2 linked regions of the Pseudobacteroides sp. genome follow. The protein of the gene in region 2 interacts with the protein of the main gene of each other region in a pairwise test. Links are inferred from orthologs where the notes say so. Each region holds a gene or a part of one and is shown on either strand. Other genes may lie near its edges. The genes, in order: ftsW and VIO64_RS16345.

What was found.
Region 1: the proteins of VIO64_RS16345 (region 2) and ftsW interact in binary tests that used the Escherichia coli proteins (3 or more experiments, as listed by UniProt). The link is inferred for Pseudobacteroides sp. from one-to-one orthologs.

Annotation. Positions count from the first base shown.
Region 1 is NZ_DATCTU010000112.1:88,922-99,581, reverse strand. Bases 7,761-10,660 are described here. They hold ftsW (putative lipid II flippase FtsW), read right to left. Parts: upstream 9,816-10,660; coding sequence 8,706-9,815; downstream 7,761-8,705. Other genes in these bases: mraY (phospho-N-acetylmuramoyl-pentapeptide-transferase), read right to left, coding at 9,841-10,660; murG (undecaprenyldiphospho-muramoylpentapeptide beta-N-acetylglucosaminyltransferase), read right to left, coding at 7,761-8,695. Also shown: VIO64_RS18215 (hypothetical protein), read left to right, coding at 1-1,238; VIO64_RS18210 (anti-sigma factor domain-containing protein), read left to right, coding at 1,401-3,059; VIO64_RS18205 (PA14 domain-containing protein), read right to left, coding at 3,220-5,184; VIO64_RS18200 (sigma-70 family RNA polymerase sigma factor), read right to left, coding at 5,177-5,935; VIO64_RS18195 (hypothetical protein), read left to right, coding at 6,290-6,856; VIO64_RS18190 (UDP-N-acetylglucosamine 1-carboxyvinyltransferase), read right to left, coding at 6,875-7,252; more of murG, read right to left, coding at 7,598-7,760.
Region 2 is NZ_DATCTU010000103.1:21,615-32,368, forward strand. Bases 4,137-7,130 are described here. They hold VIO64_RS16345 (penicillin-binding transpeptidase domain-containing protein), read right to left. Parts: upstream 6,771-7,130; coding sequence 4,503-6,770; downstream 4,137-4,502. Other genes in these bases: VIO64_RS16340 (hypothetical protein), read right to left, coding at 4,137-4,448; VIO64_RS16350 (glutamate-5-semialdehyde dehydrogenase), read right to left, coding at 6,881-7,130. Also shown: VIO64_RS16320 (chemotaxis protein CheA), read right to left, coding at 1-1,653; VIO64_RS16325 (response regulator), read right to left, coding at 1,701-2,054; VIO64_RS16330 (acetylxylan esterase), read left to right, coding at 2,261-3,223; VIO64_RS16335 (hypothetical protein), read left to right, coding at 3,310-3,540; more of VIO64_RS16340, read right to left, coding at 3,648-4,136; more of VIO64_RS16350, read right to left, coding at 7,131-8,170; VIO64_RS16355 (2Fe-2S iron-sulfur cluster binding domain-containing protein), read right to left, coding at 8,515-8,781; VIO64_RS16360 (hypothetical protein), read right to left, coding at 8,988-9,278; VIO64_RS16365 (hypothetical protein), read right to left, coding at 9,317-9,478; VIO64_RS16380 (S1 domain-containing RNA-binding protein), read right to left, coding at 10,127-10,549; VIO64_RS16385 (septum formation initiator family protein), read right to left, coding at 10,660-10,754. UniProt on the Escherichia coli protein: Essential cell division protein that catalyzes cross-linking of the peptidoglycan cell wall at the division septum. Required for localization of FtsN.

The sequences.
Region 1 (10,660 bases), on a different replicon or contig from region 2:
CCGTTTATGATTACATAAAGTTGTTAAACGCTAATTCTTCAACTATAAATACTCAAATTGAAAACGAGTACTTATACAGGGATTATGAAAACAAGGATGAAATATCCAAGTTCAAGCTTAGGTTGTGGGAACTTGACATTACTTTGGATTCATTGGTAAATGTTACTCCTTCTGATGAAGAGTCTGTCAAAATTTCTATCTCTACAGCCCGTAAGCTTCTATACAACCCTGAAGTTTACAAAAATATTTCGTCAAAGGCAGGTATTCCTTATGACTTGCTTGACAGAGATGTCAGAAACAACAAAAAATTTATAGAAAAGCATAAAGCCTATATAATAGCTTTAGCTCTTATTATGAGCAGCAATTTGTCTATATTTAAAAGCTATCTCAAGAATATCGAATCAGGTAATAAATCCCCTGATAACGTTGGAATTATTCTTGAGCTTTATAAGGAAAAGGCATTGATCTTTACTTTGCAAGGCAAGTTTGCAATAGCTAAAATAAAGAACACTCCAAACCTTTATTTAGGTAAACAAATGGTTGTAAACAGCGATTACATAAAACAGCCTTCCAATATTACAAGGTATTCTATCTTTGCCGCCAGTTTTTTTGTTATTACTTTGACGATTTTGGTTGGTTTTACTTACCTTTTAAAGAGCGATTCAACCCCTGCATATTCTCCAAGTAAGGTTGGATCAAAAGGTATCGTTGCAAAAAACGATACTCCGGAAAAAAAGCCTTCAATTCCCGCTGTTACTGCTACTTTTACAGCAGCGTTCAGCCCTACACCGGAGGCAAATATTATAAGCACCGATTTTATACCTGCAACGCCAACACCTGAACAAACATATAACGATACTGTAGTAAAGCCTTCGGCTACTAAAAAGCCCAAAGCCACTAAAAAAGCACCCTCACCGGCACCCACGCCGCCTACGGATAAAGCAGTAGGACCGCCTGATACACCGATAATCGGCTGTGATATAGATAATGTTAAAATCGGTGATACATATACGATAACAATGAACATGACCGGTGGAAATAACGGGACAATTATTGTTCTTTATGAAAATGGTAAAATAGTTCTTTTTAAAAGGCATAAAGATGATTCCCCAAACCCGCAAACTGCATCCATGTCTTTTAAGGCAAAATCTAAGGGAACATTTAAATATTGGTTTAAATTACTTAACAGTAAAGGATCAGCAATAAGTGAGACTATTTCAGTCATGATCCAAAAATAACATCCGCTATAAGTTTCGCTCATGTGTTGACTTAACTCGTCAACACCCGCTCAAAAGCGGAAGTAATTTTTCATTCATGCCTTAGTAAATGTACGACAAGCAGTAAATGAAGATAAAGAATCAAATGTATTCCTAAACTAATTTTACCTTGGAGATGATAAAATGAGCTCGGATTTTATTAACAACGAAGTTTTCAACAACGATAATCTAATGAATGCCTTGACAAAGATGAGGGAAGGAGATCTTTCATTAAGGGAGCGTTTCATTGAAGAAAACAAGACCATGATCATGAAAGTTGTGTCTCAGGTCTTGAGTAAATCAGCAATTCCTACGAACAGTAAGGAATATGAAGCTGCTATTACTGCTTTTAACTACTGTATTGACCATTATGACTTTAACGATAACGATAGCTTTGCTACATATTCAGAAAAGATTATTAAGGAGTGGTTATATCATTTTTTATGGGAGGAAAGCTCAAGTAGCTCATCTAGTATAGATCCCTCCAATGATGATTCAAAAGAATATTTGTATCGTAATTTTGAAAATAAGGATGAGATCATTATTTTCAAGCAAAAGCTATGGGAATTCGGTATAACCTTAAGGGACCTTTTCTTCCTAGGCCCAAGAGAAGTAGATCAGATCATGTTTTCATTAAAGATTGCAAGGTCCATTGCAGACAGTCAAACACTTTTTAACAGCATGTTCAATCTTAGGTCTATTCCCTTGGATGATTTAGACGAGAGGTTTAAGGTACAAAGAAAACTTATAGAAAAGAATAAAGAATACATAATAGCCCTTGCAATAATATTAAAAAGTGATTTGAAGGTGTTAAAAAGCTATCTCATAAACATATCCCAGGGTAAGCCTACAGAAAACATAGGTATCATACTTGAGCTTTTCAAAAAAGATGCTATTGTAATGAATTTTTCAGGGCAGTTCATTATTATAAAAGTGGACAGGAGCAATAACAGAAGCATCGGCAAGCAGGTTCAGCTTAATAAGGACGGTTCACAACTATCCTACAACAAAATATTAAAGTTTGCAGGTGTTGCTGCAGGTTTAGCTGCTGTTATTGTGCTTGTTGTATTCGGAAGTAAAGTATTTCTTAATAAATCAGTTGAAACTGTATCCCCTTCTCCCTCAAGCAAGGTAATTATATTGGATGAGCCTTCTCCAGTGGAAGAAACCTATGAGCCTTCTGAAGGTCCAGAAGCTACAGAATTTCCTGAGACTGTAGAAACAGCGGAAGTCAGCTCCACTCCTGCTGTTATTGAACAGACAGAGTCTCCCATAGCAGGTTTTCCACTAGACGAAGAGAATGATTCAGAGGATAATGAACCTTCAAACAGTCCTGCTGATCCAACTTCAACACCGATTCAGCCCACAAGGCAGAGAGCAACCAATACAAAATCGGCAAGACCTACACCCACAACAAGAAGAGCAACACCTAAAAAGCCAGCGGATAGTCTTGCAGTAGCTACTAAGCCATCGATAAAACCTTCAGCAGCTCCAGAAATAGCAGGTGCTAAGGGTATACCAGGAATTGTTCAAATATCATCGGATACTTATTCTGTAAAAGTCGGGGATTATTTTTCGCTATCAATGAGTATGTCGGGAGGAAATAACGGAACTACACTTATTTTGTATGAAAACAATGAAGTTATTTCATCAACCTCATTGAAAGATAATACACCGGAGCCGCAATCCAGAACAGTTGCCATCATTGCCGAAAAGAAAGGTATTTTCAATTATAAGTGGAAACTTGTTAATGATTTCGGATCCAGCTCCAGCGGTTCATTAACAATGATTGTAATCGATTGATGATAGGATAAAAAGTAAAAAACAAAAGTAAAAGGCTCAAAAATAAAGGACCGTATAGATAAAAGTTATTAATCTATATGGCCCTTTTATTTTAATGTCAGTTTGATACCTTATTATCCTATTATTCTTTTATCCTAAATCTTTATGTGCTAGCCTCCTTCTAATCCTCAGGGAACAGCCTGCTCATTGGAACAATAGATTTTTCAGATGAAGAGCTGCTCCACATAAGCTTAACCCTTCCAGTAAGTGCTCCATTAAAATACTCAAGCTTTATTTTATGCTTATGCCCGGCTTTTAGTGCTATTTCCCTAGTACGTGTGGAGAACTTAAATGTTTCAGCCCATTCGTTTATTTCCAGCTTGTCATCTATCCATAGCCTTACTCCGCCATCGTAGTCAATATGGAATGTATAATCCTCACTATTAATAGGTTGAATATAGCCTGTCCATCTTATACTGAATTTTTGATCCTGATTTATCCTCTTATCAGGAGAACCCGTTCCCCAGTTAAAATTGATTTCCTTGTCAATCCCTGAGGCCTTAAGCAACGTCAAATCGGAATTATCATAATATTCGCTGGTTAATCCTTTTCCTTCACCCGGAAATACAGTTCCTACCGGTAATTCAGAGGTCGAAGGGTATAAGCACGAAACAGGAACAATTGATTTTTCCATTAAAATGCTGCTCCACATGAGTGATATTAACCCGTTACCTGTATTATTATAGAATTCGATTTTAATATCATATTTCTCGTTGCCCTGTAAAACTATTTTCCCTGTGTCAGTTACATTAAATTGATCGTTCCACTTATCAATAATAAGCTTATTGTCGATCCAAAGCCTTACACCGTTATCTCGGGTAACATAAAACGTGTATTCTGCCGTATACTGAGGCTTTATATAACCAGTCCAGCGAACGCTGTAAGATTCATCGTTCTTAAGAGCACTGGTCGGAGGATAATCTGACACCCACATAAAGTAAATATATTTATCTATTCGCGTCTTCACTAAGTTTGTCAAATCTATATTATCGTAATATTCACCCCTTAACCCAGTTCCTTCTTCTTCTGGTTTTGGCGTTAATGATATCACACTGCTCGGCTTGCTTGTTGATGGATTTATACTGCTCTTGTCAGAATTTATTTTGTTGCTTGATGGAGTATTTGACATATTTGGTGAATTTGTTTTACTTGAAGGTGCTTTAGAAATACCAGGTGTACTTGGAATAATCGGTGTATTTTTTAAATCACTGCTTTTCATACTTGGAACAGGCGTAACTACCGAAGCATCAGGCTGTTTTGTGTTCGGAACATCTGAATTATCCGGTACCGGTGTGCTATGATCAGCATACTTCCTCACTTCTTCATATGCAATAATCAAATCCGATACTTCAAAATTTTTAGAATCACTAAGAGATATTTTGCTTCCTGCCTTTACAATCTCCTTGTATAAGGCATATCTTCCTAAAGAAATTCCGCTCTTGTCAGCTGCTTCAATATCGTTTTTATTTAGCTGAAAAACAGCTATCTCGTTAGCCTCTCCAGGCATAGTACCAACATCTTTCTTCAAACTGCTCAAAAGATTTTTCAACTTGTCATTGTTGGCTTCAGTTTCAGCTTTTCCATTTATATTTGCCTGCAAGGCGCCCGTTATTAAAAAATAATTTTTAGTATTTTCTTTAACTATTCCTTTATCCACGCATCTGCTTAATATAATATAAAAGGCCTCATTTATCTTCATGCCTTCCGGTTTTAAATCCACCATCAATTCCTTGGCGTCTCTATTTAGATAATCGGCATTCATCACTTTATAATCTTTATCAATAGCAAACTGAATGCTCGGATTAATATCAAGGCTCACATATGCCAGAACCTTGTCATTAAAAGTGCTTTTATTATGCAATATACTTGCATATAAAGCTATTCCTACTAAAAAAACAACGACTGCTGCCACTAAAGATACTCTTTTTAATATAAAGAACTCATTGATTATATCGCTCTTTTTGATATATATTTCTTGGCTTACATACATGGAAGGCTTTCTTCTCAACTTGAAATATCCGTTATCTTCAGTCAGAACAGTTACTGAATGTTTTCCAACGTAAATTATTATACCCTTTTTATCCATTTTTTCCCCTGCCCCCTAACGTACGACCAAGATAGGACTGCAAATGCTCAAAATCATTCCCGTATATTATAGAAACAGATATAATAAACTCCCTGTTTCTTTCAATAGTCCTTGGATGTACATCAACTATCTTGGTTAGCTCCTTCATAGGAAAATATTTTTTATTAATTATTTTCTTAAAAATTTCTTTATTCTGTGCTATCTTTTTTCCAACCTTGACACACATTTCTCTTGAGTCGCTATGCTTTGGTGTATATTTATGTAAATCACTTAATTTAATTCCAAACGCTTTCAACTCCTCATCAAAACTTTTGATCTCTTGAAAAAGTTCTATCCTGTCATATTTGGATATAGCCGGCTCGTTAGTATACTTTTCATCAAACTGAGTTTCTTTTTCTTCCAAATATGAAAACGGTATTTCCTTACTCCTTTTAGACACAACTCGTATATAATCAATAATTCTCCGCTTAATAATCTGCTCAGCAAAGCTAAAAAAGTTAAAGGTTTTATAGCTTTTGTTGCTATCGAATTTATCAATAGCTTCATTGAAAGCAATAAGCCCAATACTGTATTCATCGCAGTTTTTTAAGCCTTCCTTGTTTGGTACCGCATTTGAAATAACCTTTAAAATAAAAGGTATGTAATCGTTTATAAATTTATCCCTAAGTTCTTCATCCCCCGCTTTAATTCTGTTAACCAAATGCCCGGCATGCTCTTTGTCAGAATTATAGACAGTAACAGTAAAAATCAAAATTAAGCACCCCTTTTATAAGCAGGAATTTATATAACCAAAGCATGAAAGAAAGTTTAAATTGATTCAAAGTTATTATCATAGTTAGTAGGTTTTGAGTATATATATTTTTTTATCGGCATATTGTTTCAATAACTTCTATACGATAACATTCGTAGTGAAATATTTTTTTTGTCGTAATATGAAAATTAATTAAAAATTAATTAAAAATTATAAAAATTTATAAAAATTTAATAACTTGAATAGGCTGAAAGAAATAGCTTTTTTTAGCATAATGTTATAAGATATTATTGCCGATAAAAATCTTGCATTTCATTTCAAGTTAATTTCAATCATTTAAGGGAGGTTTTCTAGTTGAATACATTTAATAACGATATAAACAGTGATGATTTTAATGCATTCATGTCATACGAACCATATCAAAATAACAAGGTTTCATTGTGGGAAACTGTTGCAAGGTTGGCTTCAATAAACGAATTCGGGCTTTACATGCGTGAAGCCAGCAAGATAATACCTTTGATTCATAGAGAATTATTGGAAGTAAACAGTGAAACAAGAAAGCTTTTTGGCAGAGCAGGTGAAACTAACCCATGGATTATATCGGACAGCAACAGACTAAAGCTATACAAGATGGCTCAAAAGCTGGCAGACCTGCAAGAAGGCAAAAGAATAAGAATTAAAAGAAAAACTGCTGCAAAATCAACTGCTGCATATTCAGGCATATTAAGACTAAAGGTAATAATTGCAACAATAATTATATTTGCTGATTCCTTTAAGAAAGTTTTGCCTTTAGAAGAGCAATTCCTACAATTGCATAAGGATATAACATATATATTCACATCCGCACTGGAAATAGACAACGAGATAATAAAGGCAATGGAAAGCAACAGACTAAAGAATTTTTTTAAAACCTACTGCTAAAATTGAGTTTATATTTTTTTATATTAATTGATTTGCCCATGAATTAACACAACCACCTGGGTAGCTTATAGTAACTTTACCGTACTTCGAAAGGATTGCCCCCATAAAGATAATTGAGCATCTCATTTCAACTGCAAGTTCTTCGGGTATGAAGGTATTGTTTATCGTTGAAGAATCAACAAGGATTATGTTATCTTCCATATTTACCTTACACCCTAAACTTTTTAATATATTTACCATTACCTCAACATCTTTTAGTCTGGGACAATTTTTTATAACACTAAGGCCTTCGTTCAATACAGTAGCTGCTAGTATAGGTAATACAGCATTTTTTGCACCTTCAACAACAATTTCGCCTTTTAATTTTTGTCCACCGACAATAACAAGTTTACTCATTTTTACAACACCTCCGAAAACCCGGTGGAAATACTCCTAATTTAGTCAAGATCAAAAATAACTTCCGCTATAAATTTCGCTCATGTGTTGACTTAACTCGTCAACACCCAGGATGCATGGCGAGCAGTTTAGCGGAGCTAAACGACCAGCCGCGTAGAAAGCGGAAGTAATTTTTCATTCATGCCTTATATAAGAATTAAAGAAAAACTTTAATCCTTGACTATAACAGCTGCATTAATGAACTTATGGAATTCATCTTGCAGCTGATTTGCAATGCACTTATGTTATCATATTATGCTGGGTTTACAAAAGTGTTACCTTTTTTATGTCAAGAAGGTTGAAAAATCACTTTTCACATATCTCCATCACTAGGCTATATATTTTTTCTGCAGCATCCCTGACACCAATCAAACCAGCATTTTTTGACATTTGCTTAAGCTTTGCTTTGTTTTTTACAGTTTCACTTATCGTTTTATGAAGCTGCTCTCCATTAAGATCCTTTTCCAATATTACCTGTGCAGCACCGTGTTTTTCAAGGGCTTTGGCATTGTGCTCCTGATGATTTGCCGTTACATAAGGTGATGGTATCATAATTGAGGGAACAGAAAGTGCTGTAAGTTCACTTATTGTTATTGCCCCTGCCCTGCAAACCACCAGATCTGCTGCTGCCATAACACCGGCCATGTCAAAGATATATGGAAGCACCTGAACCGAAGGAAAACTCACTCCTTCCAGTTTTTCCACAACATTATTATATTGCTTCTCACCTGTTGCATAAATAATCTTAAAACTTCCTTCTCTGTAATAGGCTTTGAGCATATCCACCACCGATTGATTAATTTTTTCAGCACCCAGGCTTCCTCCAAAAATCACCACTAATGGATTACTGCTGTCTACCTTTAGGTTTTCTCTTGCTTTACCACGTTCAATTTCAAGCATTTCCTTACGTATTGGATTACCCGTAAGCATTATCCTTTTTGCAGCCTTAAAGAACTTTTCCGATTCCTTAAAGCTAATGGCCGTTACATTGGAAAATCTCGAAAGAATTCTGTTTGTAACACCTGGGAATGCATTTTGTTCATGGATAAGTGTTGGTATCTTTTTCATAGAAGCAGAAAAAACAACAGGACCACAAACGTAGCCCCCGGTTCCTATTACTATGTCAGGCTTAAACCTTTTTATTATTCCGCGAGCCTCTGAAAGCCCTTGAAACATCTCCTTAAAAGCAACAAATGTATCCTTAGAAAGCTTTCTTCTAAACCCTCTTACCTTTATAAGCTTAAGCTCAAATCCCTCCCTTGGGACTAATTTAGTTTCAAGGCCTCTTTCGGTGCCGATAAAAATTATTTCCGATTCCGGATTTTTTGACTTTATATACTTGGCAATTGCAAGCCCTGGATTTATATGACCTGCAGTACCGCCGCCAGCTATCAATACTTTCAATAGACTCACCTCATATTCTTTCATAATTTGCCTGTTTTGATATGTTCAAAAGAATCCCTATGCTGCAAAGCATAAATGTAAGGGATGTACCCCCTGAACTAAAAAACGGCAATGCAATACCTGTTGCCGGGATGGATGATGTAACAACCGCTACATTCAAGACCACCTGTATTCCTATTAAAGACGTTAAGCCGATTGCAACAAGGCTTCCAAATACGTCTGGGGTATTAATCGCTACTTTTATACCCCTCCAGATGAATACAAAGAACAGCATCAATATGGCTGAAACACCAATAAAACCCAACTCTTCCGCTATAACCGCAAATATGAAATCGTTATAGGGCTCAGGCAGATAGAGATGCTTCTGCATACCCTTACCCACCCCTTTGCCGAATAAACTTCCCGAACCTATTGCATAAAGAGACTGAATTATCTGCCAGCTGTCACCCTGCTTATCCTGCATGGGGTCTAAAAAAGTTGTGAGCCTTTTCCTTGCATGTTCCATTGTAGTAATAACAAATATAAAAGCTGCTACAACAGGTGCCCCCAGTAGCACAAAGTGCTTTATCTTTGCACCGGCACAGAACAGAATAATTGTTGCAACAATAACAACCAAAACCGTACAGCTTAAGTGAGGCTCAATTAATAGTAGCCCCGAAAACAGGCCGATTAAAAGCAGGTACGGTACCAAGCCCTTGAAGAAATACTTCAGCTCATCTCTTCTCTTTGACAAACTATATGAAAAAAATAAAATCATTGAAATCTTTAATAGCTCAGAGGGCTGAAATGAAAGGGGGCCGATAAAAATCCACCTGTAAGCACCGTTAAGTTTAGTTCCTATCCCAGGTATTCTTACTAATATAAGTAAAACCAAGCTCGCAACAAATAAAATGGGGGATATCTTTCCCAGCTTATGGTAGTCTATCCTTGATATCACCAGCATTCCAATAACACCGACTGCTGCAAACAGCATTTGCCTTTCTACAAAATAGTAGGCATTACCTTTATGATAATAATATGCACTAGGGTAACTGGCACTAAAAAGCATGATTAAGCCTATGGAAAGCAGCATCAGTACAGATATGAATATCCAAAAATCAAAAGGTTTCTTTCCCTTCATCAAATACCCTCCACAAAAATCAGATTCAACCTTTATAAAAAACGATTCCAATGCTGCATAGTACAAATGTTACAAACCAAAATGTGTAAACTACCTTGGTTTCCTTCCAGCCTGAGAGTTCAAAATGGTGATGGAGAGGTGCCATTTTAAAAATCCTCTTTCCCCTGGTTTTGAATGATATTACCTGTATTGCAACAGAAAGTATCTCAGCTACATATATGGCACCAACCAGAAGTATTATAAAAGGCATCTTCATCATAATTGCAAGAGTGCCGACGGCACCTCCTAAAGCCAATGATCCCGTATCACCCATAAAAACCTTGGCGGGATGAATATTAAATGTAAGAAACCCGAGGCATCCTCCCGCGACGAAGGAGGAAAACACCATACTGTATTCCCACTCCCTATTGGTCATGGCAATAAGAGTAAAGAATACCATTACAATAATGGTTGTTCCAGCCGCAAGACCATCCAACCCATCGGTAATGTTTACTGCATTTGTTATACTGTACAGCACAAATATTACAAATATTATATAAAACCACTTTTCATTTATTATTCCTAAAAAAGGAATGGTTATATCTACACCAAGATCGGTAAAGTAAGCGGTATATATGGCAAAAACAGCTGCCACAAGCAAAAGGCCTACAGTTTTCTGCTTGGGATAAAGCCCATCCTTCCTTTTTTTCTTAACTTTAATAAAATCATCAATAAAACCTATTAGTCCAAACCCTATGGTGGCTATAGACATTGGTATCATGTTTGGATATACTCTGCAAAAATAAACAGATAATAAAAGAATAGGTATTAAAAAAATCAAACCTCCAATGTTGGGTGTACCTGTC
Region 2 (10,754 bases):
CAAAGTCAGGGGTATCCTTATAGTCATTGTGGTTCCTTCATCAACTGTGCTGTCTACATTAACAATTCCGCCGATTTTCTCAATGTTGTTTGACACAACATCCATACCCACACCCCTGCCTGAAAACTCCGTCACATTCTCCTTTGTGGAAAACCCCGGCAAAAATATCATTGAAAAAATCTCCCTCTCGGAAATGTCTTTGCCTGTATCCTGAATAAGTCCGTTATCAATTGCTTTTCGAAGTATCTTATCCTTGTTTAGTCCTCTTCCGTCATCCTTTACAATGATTATTACTTCTCCGCCCTCATTTTTAGCTTCCAGGGTTATTTTTCCCTTTGCACTCTTACCTTTTTGTTTTCTCTCTTCCTTTGTTTCGATACCATGATCAATTGAATTTCTTATAAGGTGCATTAATGGGTCGGATATATTTTCAATTATATTTTTGTCAACTTCTGTTTCCTCACCTAGTATTTCAAGCTCTACATCCTTATTGAGCTTCTTACACATATCTCGGACAATTCTATTCATTTTGTGGAAAGTCCCAGATAGAGGTACCATTCTAATAGACATGACAATATCCTGAAGCTCACTGGTGATTTTCTTCAATTGGTTTGCCGCCTTGCTGAAATTATCAAGGCTCAAGCCTCTCAAATCAGGATTGCTTGTAACCATTGCTTCAGAAATAACCAATTCCCCAACCAGGTCCATAAGTTTGTCAAGCTTGCTTACATTTACGCTTATTATGTTTTGCTGCGTGGATTTACCAGCCTGCTCCTTTTCCCTTTCAGGTTTTGCAGACTCAGGCATAACAGGTTTAGGGCTTTCAAGATCTATTATCGGTTTTTTCTTAATTGCTGGAGCCGCCTCGCCCTTCTCCACAACTTCCAACTCAAGCTTTTTTAGGAATATCGTCTCTTTGAGGATCTTTTCAATGTCTTCAAAGGAGCTGTTGCTGTTAAAAAACATCTTGAACCCGTTTTCCCTTATAACTTGGGCACTTTCTTCATTTTCAATAATATCCGATGGCTCACTCATTATATCTTGTGCTACATCCTTCAAAGAATGTAGGACTGAAAAGGCACGAATGTTCTCCATTTCGCAGCCATCGTCAAAATACAAAGCAGCCCTGAAGCAAGTTTTTACAGTATCACCATTTAAGCTATAGGTAATATAATATTTCTGTTTTTTATTATCAGCAGTCTTTTCCTCGGAACTGGCTGCTTTCTCAGATGCTGAAATGCCTCCAACTCCTTTCAAATCCCCAAGGTATGTCTTGATGTTATTTACCAGATCTCCGGAGTCACCATCCGGCTCAATCCCCCTCTCAATCTTTGAGAGCTCTTCCTTGATAAAATCCGTACAGCAAAGAATAAGATCACTTAGTTTAATGTAATCCACCTTAGCAGGCTTTGATTCTCTCAGAAAAAAAAACAAATCCTCTATTGAATGTGCCAGAGTAGAGATTCCATTAAAAAGCATCATTGCAGATGAGCCCTTTATTGTATGCATAATTCTAAAAATCTCATTAATGGCTTCCTGAGAATAGCAACTGGATTTTTCGCTTGAGATAATAAGCTGCTCCAACTGCTCAATAAGTTGATTTGTCTCAAATTTGTACATTTCCAACATAGGCTCTCTGTAGTTATCAGACAATTAAACCACCTCTTCTTATTATGTGTTAATAAAGCAATACCGGGATATTACAATGAATTTAAAACTTTCATGACATGATCTTCCTTGAATGGCTTTACTATAAAATTCTTGGCACCTGCTACTACAGCATCCCTCACATATGCCTCCTGCCCCATTGCCGATACTATGATTACTTTTGCTTTTGGATCCAATTCCTTAATCTTTTTGGTTGCTTCTATACCATCTAGGATAGGCATTGTAATATCCATTGTAACTATATCGGGCTTTAGCTCTACATACTTCTGAATACATGCGACTCCGTTCTCTGCTTCTCCCACAACGGTAAAACCATTCCTTTCAAGCATCAGTTTCAGCGATGTCCTCATGAATGCTGCATCATCAACTATTAAAACACTTGGCATATGATCACACTCCCTGATTATTTTTATTCCTTAATTAATTTGAAAAATATTACATTGTATAGTATATTAAAAATAGCAGTTTCAATTTGTCACCGTATGTTTTCAATAGCTAAAACATAAGTCTATACTAATATCGTCACGAAAATGGTTAATGTTTATATGAAAATGAATCATTTGGACAACAAAATCAGTTAAGGAGGAACATTATGAATCAACCCTATGATATGCCTTTAAGTGAATTAAAAGAATATTTACCAGCTCTGACAAGAGAGAAAGATTTCAACGCATTCTGGGAAAATTCTCTTTCCGAATTAGAATCTGTCCCTTTGGAGTATTCTCTTGACCCCATTGATTATCCTGCCAAGGGTATAAAAATGTATAAGCTCAGCTTTAAGGGCTTTAATAATTCCCATATATCAGGATGGTTTGCAATTCCACAGACCCAAGGTCCTCATCCGGGTATACTGCATTTTCATGGCTATAACTGGGCTTTTGACGGCAGGCATCATGATGTGGCTAATTATGCCCTTCGTGGATATGCCGTACTTTTTATGTTCTGCAGGGGCCAGCAGGGAGACAGCATTGATAATGTAGTATCCACCCATGGACACAGCACAGGCTGGATGACCAAGGGCTTGCTATCACCTGAAAAATACTACTATCGAGCGGTTTACATGGATGCGGTTAGAGCTGCGGAAATATTGGCATCTATCGAAGGCGTCAACAAAGACAAAATAGCAGTAGTGGGAGAGAGCCAGGGTGGTGCCTTAGCTTTAGCTACTGCAGCATTATCGCCAATTCCGGTACTTTCTGTTACCGAATACCCATTTCTGTCTCACTTTAATAGGGCAATAGATATTTGTCCAGAGGGGCCATATGGTGAATTGAATGAATTTTTCAGGCGTAATTCAGCAGATCCTCAAATTGAGATTGAAGCCAAAAAGACCCTCTCATATTTTGATATGATGAATCTTGCACCTAATATTAAATGTCACTGCCTCACATCAATAGGACTTGTTGACACAATTACTCCTCCATCAACCGTGTTTGCCGCATTCAACCATATGAAATGCTCAAAGGAAATATCTGTGTTCAGATATTTCGGTCATGAATATATACCCGGGTTTCTTGATAAGAAGCTTAAGACATTGATGGAATTTCTTCTTTAATACTTCCAAGAACCGATTAAAGGTGGTAAGATAATAATGTTGTCAACTTTAATATTTCAAATAAAACACGAAGAAAGGTGAAAAACATGTCTACAAATGAAAACAATAATATTGAGGAAATCTTAGAGGTTTCTTCAGACATTATCGAAAAAAAACAAAACTGGGCTGGATTTGTTGAAACAACCGTTGTTAATTTTTTTGTTGAATGCAAGCTTGAAAAGCTCAATATTGAAGACGGAAGAGGGAATAAAGCAAAGCTTGCAAGGCAGAAAGACGACACAATAAAGGTGGAATACACCTCCACAACAACATTATAAAATAGAACAAATAATAATTTTAACCGGATTTGAAGACCAAATCCGGTTAATGCTTTAATTAGATTAAAAGTGCAAAAAGCTTACATTTGACTACTTTTATCTGCAGATCAGTGTTTATGTTTCCCCAGATGATCGCTGCAGTATTCATAATCACTTCCGCAAGTTCGGCAATAGCCAAATTTCAATTGAGGGTAATCCTCTGATGTTCTTCCGCAAACCCTGCACCTATGAACAATCTTAAAATTTCTCTCAGGCACAATAACCTTGAATTTCCTTCTTTTTTGCTGCTTTATCAACTTCTTAACCTTGGGCCCCACCCATCTTTGATACATATCACTGCCAAAGAACATAATGAAGCTGGTAAATGATAATATTGCTGCAATCTTAACATACAGGTAACCAAACATTATGGTGTACAGCACATACAAAAGCTCAAACCAAGCAAGGTATTTAACCTTAACCGGTATAATGAAAAACAAAAGAAGCTTAAAGTCAGGATTTATATAAGCAAATGCAAGGAAAATGGACAGAATGATAAACTCAGATGTCCCGTATCCTGTTATAAAAGCAGCTATTATTGCTGAAACCATACCGATAAAATAATAGAGCGTCAGCCTGAAACTGCCCCAGTACTTTTCCATAGATGTACCAAACATATAGAATATGTAAAGCATAAATATAACTGCTATGATACCCAAACCCGGAGGAACAAAAATAAAGGATATCAATCTCCAGACTTCCCCGCTTAAGACTCTTGAAGCATCCAGTGCCAATAAACCAAACACACTGTTACTTCGAGAAAACTCATTTACCGCGAACAATATGGCAGTTACTATAACTATATACCTTACCAACCCGGGAATGGAAAAACGTTTGTACTTCCTTTCAAGCTTATCTATCCAGTTCATTCAAACATTCCTTTCATTTGATAATAGATTATGTATAACTAAAGTCTGTCACTTCTAGTCATCCAGATTACTGCCCGTTTCAAAATTTACTCCTACCTCATATCCTTTTTGAACTTCCTTGCCCGGTAAAACTGATTGGGAAACAGCAAAACCTTCCCCATTGACCTTTATATTAAGTCCAATATCATTAAGTGTATTTATGGCCTCCAAAACAGTTTTCTTGCTTAAGTCAGGTACCTTTACCATTACAGGCTTATCGGTTTTATACATATACAGTGTAATAAATGAATTCTCCCTTACTATTGTCCCCGGCTTTGGGTATTGGGATATAACCTTTGTGTTCTTAACATCTCCCAAATCTTCCTTTATAAAATCAAGCTTGCTTTTTTTCAATTCTGCAGCAGCGTTTTCAATATCCATATTTCTTACATCAGGGACAGTGTATTCCCTTGGAATAAGCTTCTTATCACGCTCTGTGTATTTTCTTTCAACACCTAAATGTTCCAGTGTCTCTTCAATAATTTTTCCAGCTACGGGAGCCGCTACATACCCCCCTGTGTGTTCTTTCATATTGGGATAGTCCAGCGTAACCAATATTGTAATTACAGGGTTATCGATAGGTGCAAGCCCTGCAAAGGAAGCCACATATCTTTCTTCATCCTTATAATCAATGGGCACGGCCCATGGAATATTCAGGTTTTTAGCCAAGTCAGGCAAGCCTAATCTGTTTGTATTTTTTGTTGTTTCAGCTGTACCTGTTTTACCAGCAACACCATACCCTTTTACGTATGATTTCCCTCCTGTACCGTTAGGGTCACTGACAACACCTAATAGTATATCCTTTAATGTTTCACTGGTCTGCCTTGAAATTACATTTCTAACAACCTCAGGTTCATTTCTTTCAATTATATTTCCATCCTGGTCTGTTATTTCTTTTACTATATGAGGTTCCAAAAGTTTTCCTCCGTTGGCAATAGCCGAGTATGCCGTTATTAGCTGAAGAGGCGTTATTGTAAACCTCTGTCCAAAGGAAGCAACAGCCATATCCAACTTTGTAGGCTTCTCCTGAAATATACCGCCAAGTTCTTCAGGAAGTTCTATACCTGTCTTATCATAAAACCCAAAGGCTTTCATATACCCATAAAATCTATCTAATCCAACATCCTGAGACAGCTTTGCGTATACAGGATTACAAGACCTATACATACTGAGTCTGAAGCTTTCAACTCCATGCCTGTTGGGTAGGTGACAATCTATTTTAGGTGAATTGGGAGTTAGTCTGTATGTAAAATCGTTAACAGTTGTATCGGGAGTAACCAGTCCTTCTTCTATACCTATGGCAGAAGTAATGGTTTTAAATGTTGAACCAGGCTCATAAGTGTCAGCAAGTGTTTTATTTTTCCATATGTAATTCCATAAGAATTTCCCTTCATTCTCTCCGGTACCTTTCCATTTGGTTGGATCTGCCCCTTGCGGCACACCGGTGGGCTTATTCAAATCGAAATCAGGCTTTGAAACCATCGCAAGAATTTCACCTGTCCTGGGATCCATTACAATTGCAGTCCCCCCGTTAACAACCTTAAACTGGGTTATAGCTTCACTCAAAGCCCTATCTGCTATATCCTGAATCACTTCATCAATTGTAAGGACTATATTTGACCCATCCCTTACATCGATGACCTTGCTTTCTCCAGGCATTACTCCCTGACCGCCTGCATCAACCTCACTCAAAATTTTACCAGGTTTTCCTTTCAGGTATTTATCCATGGTTCTTTCAATACCCAGCACCCCACTGTTTTCAAAGTCTGTAAACCCAATAACATGTGAAGCTAAACTGCCAGCAGGATAGTATCTTTTCGGCTCTTCTTCAAGATAAACACCCTCAATCTTTTTTTCCTTAATCCAGGTCTTAATCTTTTCGGAGGTATCCTTATCCACTTTCCTTTTTATAAGCTGGTATTTACTTTTTTTGTTTGCCAGCTTTTTTGAAATTTCGTTTTTATCGGTCTGAAGAATCTGGGACAACATTGATGCTATTTCGTCCGCATCCTCCTTCAGCTTGTGGATATTCTCAGGGCACACGGATATTGTATAATAGGGTATACTCACTGCAAGCTCTTTTCTATTCCTGTCATAAATATTCCCTCTTCTTGGGGATATCAATGTATCTCTTGTCTGCTGTGCCAAAGCCGCTGAACTTAGCTTGCCGCCTTCAATGATCTGAAGCCAGACAAACCTGCCAATCAAGGCAGTTATCATGGCTACAAATATGAATAATACAAAAGCAATTCTCCCCTTTTTTATCTTTTGTAATGAGCTCAAAAAACTTCACACCTTTCCAAACAACTTACTCTTATTAAAAAACACTTTAAATTTAAAGTGTTTTTATTTGATAAATGAATATATTCTAAATATCGGCACATTATTAATTTTTACATAGGAAAATCTTTATCGGTTTTTTTATGTTTAAATGTCCTTACATGTTTTGAGTAATCATCTACTATATGACCATTTCCAATGAGCTTGTATTTGTATATTATAAGACCATCCAACCCAACAGGACCTCTCGCGTGAATTTTACTTGTGCTTATACCTACCTCTGCACCAAAACCATAACGGAATCCATCAGAAAACCTTGTTGAGCAATTCCAAAATACATTTCCCGAATCCACAAGACTCATAAACCTAGCTGCCTTATTTTTATCCTTCGTAATAATTGCATCGGTATGTCCCGATCCATAACGATTTATATGCTCAATCGCTTCGTCCAAATCCTTTACTATCTTAACGGACAGAATATAATCAAGGTACTCAGTTGCCCAATCATCCATAGTTGCAGACTTAGCATCAACAATCCCCCGAACCTTCTCACATCCCCTAAGCTCAACATCCTTTTTGTCAAGTTCTGCCTTAAGTGCAGGTAGAAAATCCCTTGCAATCTTTTCATTTACAAGGAGTGTTTCAGCTGCATTGCAAACTGCAACATACTGAGTTTTGGAATCTGTAACGATCCTTACAGCCATATCTGTATCAGCATCTTCCTCAACATAACAATGGCATATTCCGTCAGCATGCCCCATTACAGGAATCCTGGAATTATTCATTATATGCCTTACAAACTCATTTGACCCCCTAGGAATAATAAGGTCTATATAACCGTCCATTTTCAGCATTTCACTTACATCCGACCTTGTTTCAATTTGACTGATCCAACCCTCTGGCATGCCGGCCTCAATAGTTGCTTCATCTATAATCTTTGTCAAAATCCTGTTAGTTTCCTTCGCCTCTGAGCCACCCTTTAATAAAACACTGTTTCCGCTCTTTAAGCAAAGTGTGGATATCTGAACCAATGCATCAGGTCTTGATTCAAAAATTATTCCTATCACGCCGATAGGGCATGTAACTCTGTAAAGCTCCAAACCTTCATCAAGCTCAGTAGAAGATAGTGTTTCCCCGACAGGGTCTGGGAGACCTATAAGACTTTTTATACCCTCTATGACATCATTTATTTTGCTTTCATCGAATTTAAGCCTCTTTAATAAAGGAGCTGCAAGGTTTTCTTTTTCGCTCCTTTGCAAATCTTCCTTGTTAGCCTCTACAATCTCATTTTTTCTTTCTCCAAGCTTTATCGCAATGTTCTCCAAGGCTTTATTCTTCAATTCTCCACTAACAGCAGAAAGCTTAATGGAAGCCTCTTTAGCCTTTATGGCAATCTCCTGCATATTCAATACAACCAACTCCTTGTAAATTTATGTTCCAACGACCAAAGAAGAAAATCACTTGAGATTTTGCAACCTTTAGCCTTATAATATCCTTTTTGCACACTGTTGGGAATTTATTATATTCTAACATAAACCATTTGTTTTGAAAAACATTTTTGCTTATTTAATGTATGATTAAAAAATTACATTCGCTTTCTACGTATCTGGTGGTTTAGCTTCACTAAACTGCTCGCCATGCACCCCGGGTGTTGACGAGTTAATTCAACACCTGAGCGAAATTTATAGCGGAAGTTATTTTTTGTTCCTGCCTAAGAATATTTCCGATAGACTAGTTTAAAATGGTTCTAATCTATCAGCTCAATCTTTGCGTCCCCAATTATCTTTGTTTCACATGCAAGCCTGTATCCCTTCTCAATCTGCTCATCACTTAAAAACTTTTTTTCAGCTTTTGACAACTCCGAAACCTCTCCGTCTGCTACCCTGACCATGCACTTTCCACACTTTCCCCTTCCGTCACAACTCGCCTTTATCTTTAAATTTAAGTCCAAGGCTACATCCAATATTGATTTTTCTTTTTTTATTTTTGTTTTTTTAATGAATTTAACCTTCATAAAACCAATCCTCCATAGCTTAATAAAATCCATTATCCATCTATACTTACCACTATTTTATATATTTCCTCCAAAAAAAATATCTAAATAATATAAATAATAAATAAAAGAAGATCCTGGTCATCCACGATCCTCTTTTATTTGGATTTGTACGCTCCCTATAAAGGTTTCCTAATCACTTATGGAACACTATTATTTTTCTGCCCTCAAGTTTGATTATTGTTCTCCGCTTCCTTTAATACTTCTTCGAAACTTTCTTCGAAGTCGGAATTCTTGCTATAATACTTTATGTTTCGAGCCATTTTTTCAAGCGTATTCAAAGAACTGGCACCTGTAGCATTCTCCAACTTATCATGACTGTCCGACATCAAACTTAGCGAATCTTTATATCTTTCTCTGAATTTACTTTCAAATTCCTTATTCACATTGTCAAATGAAACTTCATTTATATTAAATTGCTGACTGAAATTCAAACCTTGGGTGTTATTACCTTCCATAATCCCTTACACTCCCTCATGTATTATTGGGTCCCTAACTATTCCTTTGTATTATTCTTTTCTTCTGATGCCCTTTTCTTTTCATTTTCCTTTAGCTCAGATGTGCTTTCATCTTTTCCATATTCTTTGTTGAAGGGTGACTTCTCTAAGAAACTTCCAATTTCCATATCAATCTTTCCAAAAGGGTTCCATCCTTTCATAACAAAACCTCCTAATGGATAATGTTTTTATAATGTTTATTTAATAATATTTTGTATCATTATCATGAAAATTATATTTGTTAATAATGCTAAAAAAGCCTTAATGTACGAAAACACTTCCCACTTAATTCCATAACATTTAAAAGTGTTTATTCAATATTTGGATATTACTATAAAATAAGATAATTCCCTAAAAAATAAAAATGACTTATTCATGTGAATAAGTCATTTTTATTTTAGTTGCGGGGGCCGGATTTGAACCGACGACCTTCGGGTTATGAGCCCGACGAGCTACCATACTGCTCCACCCCGCGATATGAAAATCGCATTATAAGTGATGTTAGTGCCGGAGACCGGAATCGAACCGGTACGGAGGATTAGTCCGCAGGATTTTAAGTCCTGTGCGTCTGCCAGTTCCGCCACTCCGGCATATCTGCATCACTTATCAGCGACTTTTACATTGTAATACATTAATTGTTGTTTGTCAATAACTTTTTAATGTTAAATTGTGCTATTTTTATATTTCTATAAAAGCTTAATTGCTATCATGAGAAATTGGGTGTAGAGTACACCATCATTCCCCATATATACACAAATATCCGGGTAATTTACCCGGATATTTAATATAATCAATTAAGTTGATATCATTTAAAATTGAGCAGATCTTCTGTACCCACCACTGCCCCTTTTGGATTCAAAATTTTTCTTTAAATCATGAAGCTTTTCATCACTATCCTTCATGAACTTTGCCAGTCGCTCTTCGAATGACAGGTTATCAGTGCTATTTCTGTTCCAGTCAATATCAACAGGCTTAACAGTTCTGTGATTAGTATTGGATTCTTGAGCTTTCTTAATAGATAAACTAATCTTACCGTTTTTGTCTACTGAAATAATCTTCACTTTAACAACTTGATTTTCTTTGAGATGTGACCTTATGTCTTTGACATATTCCTCAGCAACTTCAGAAATGTGCACCAGACCTGTTTTTCCTTCCGGCAGTTGAATAAAAGCCCCAAAACTGGTTATACCGGAGACCTTACCTTCAACTATCTTGCCAACTTCAACCAGCATAAAAAATATTATCCTCCTTGGAATATAAATAGGGTAAGTTAATTATACCTCAAAAAATGCATTTCGTCAATACCCTATTAAGCTCCCAAAACTCCTAGCAGACAGTTACATTATCTATTCACATCAATATATACTCTTTCATTCTTTTTAACCATTCCAAGCTCTTCCCTTGCCATCTTTTCTATGTACTCATCACTGTTGACAT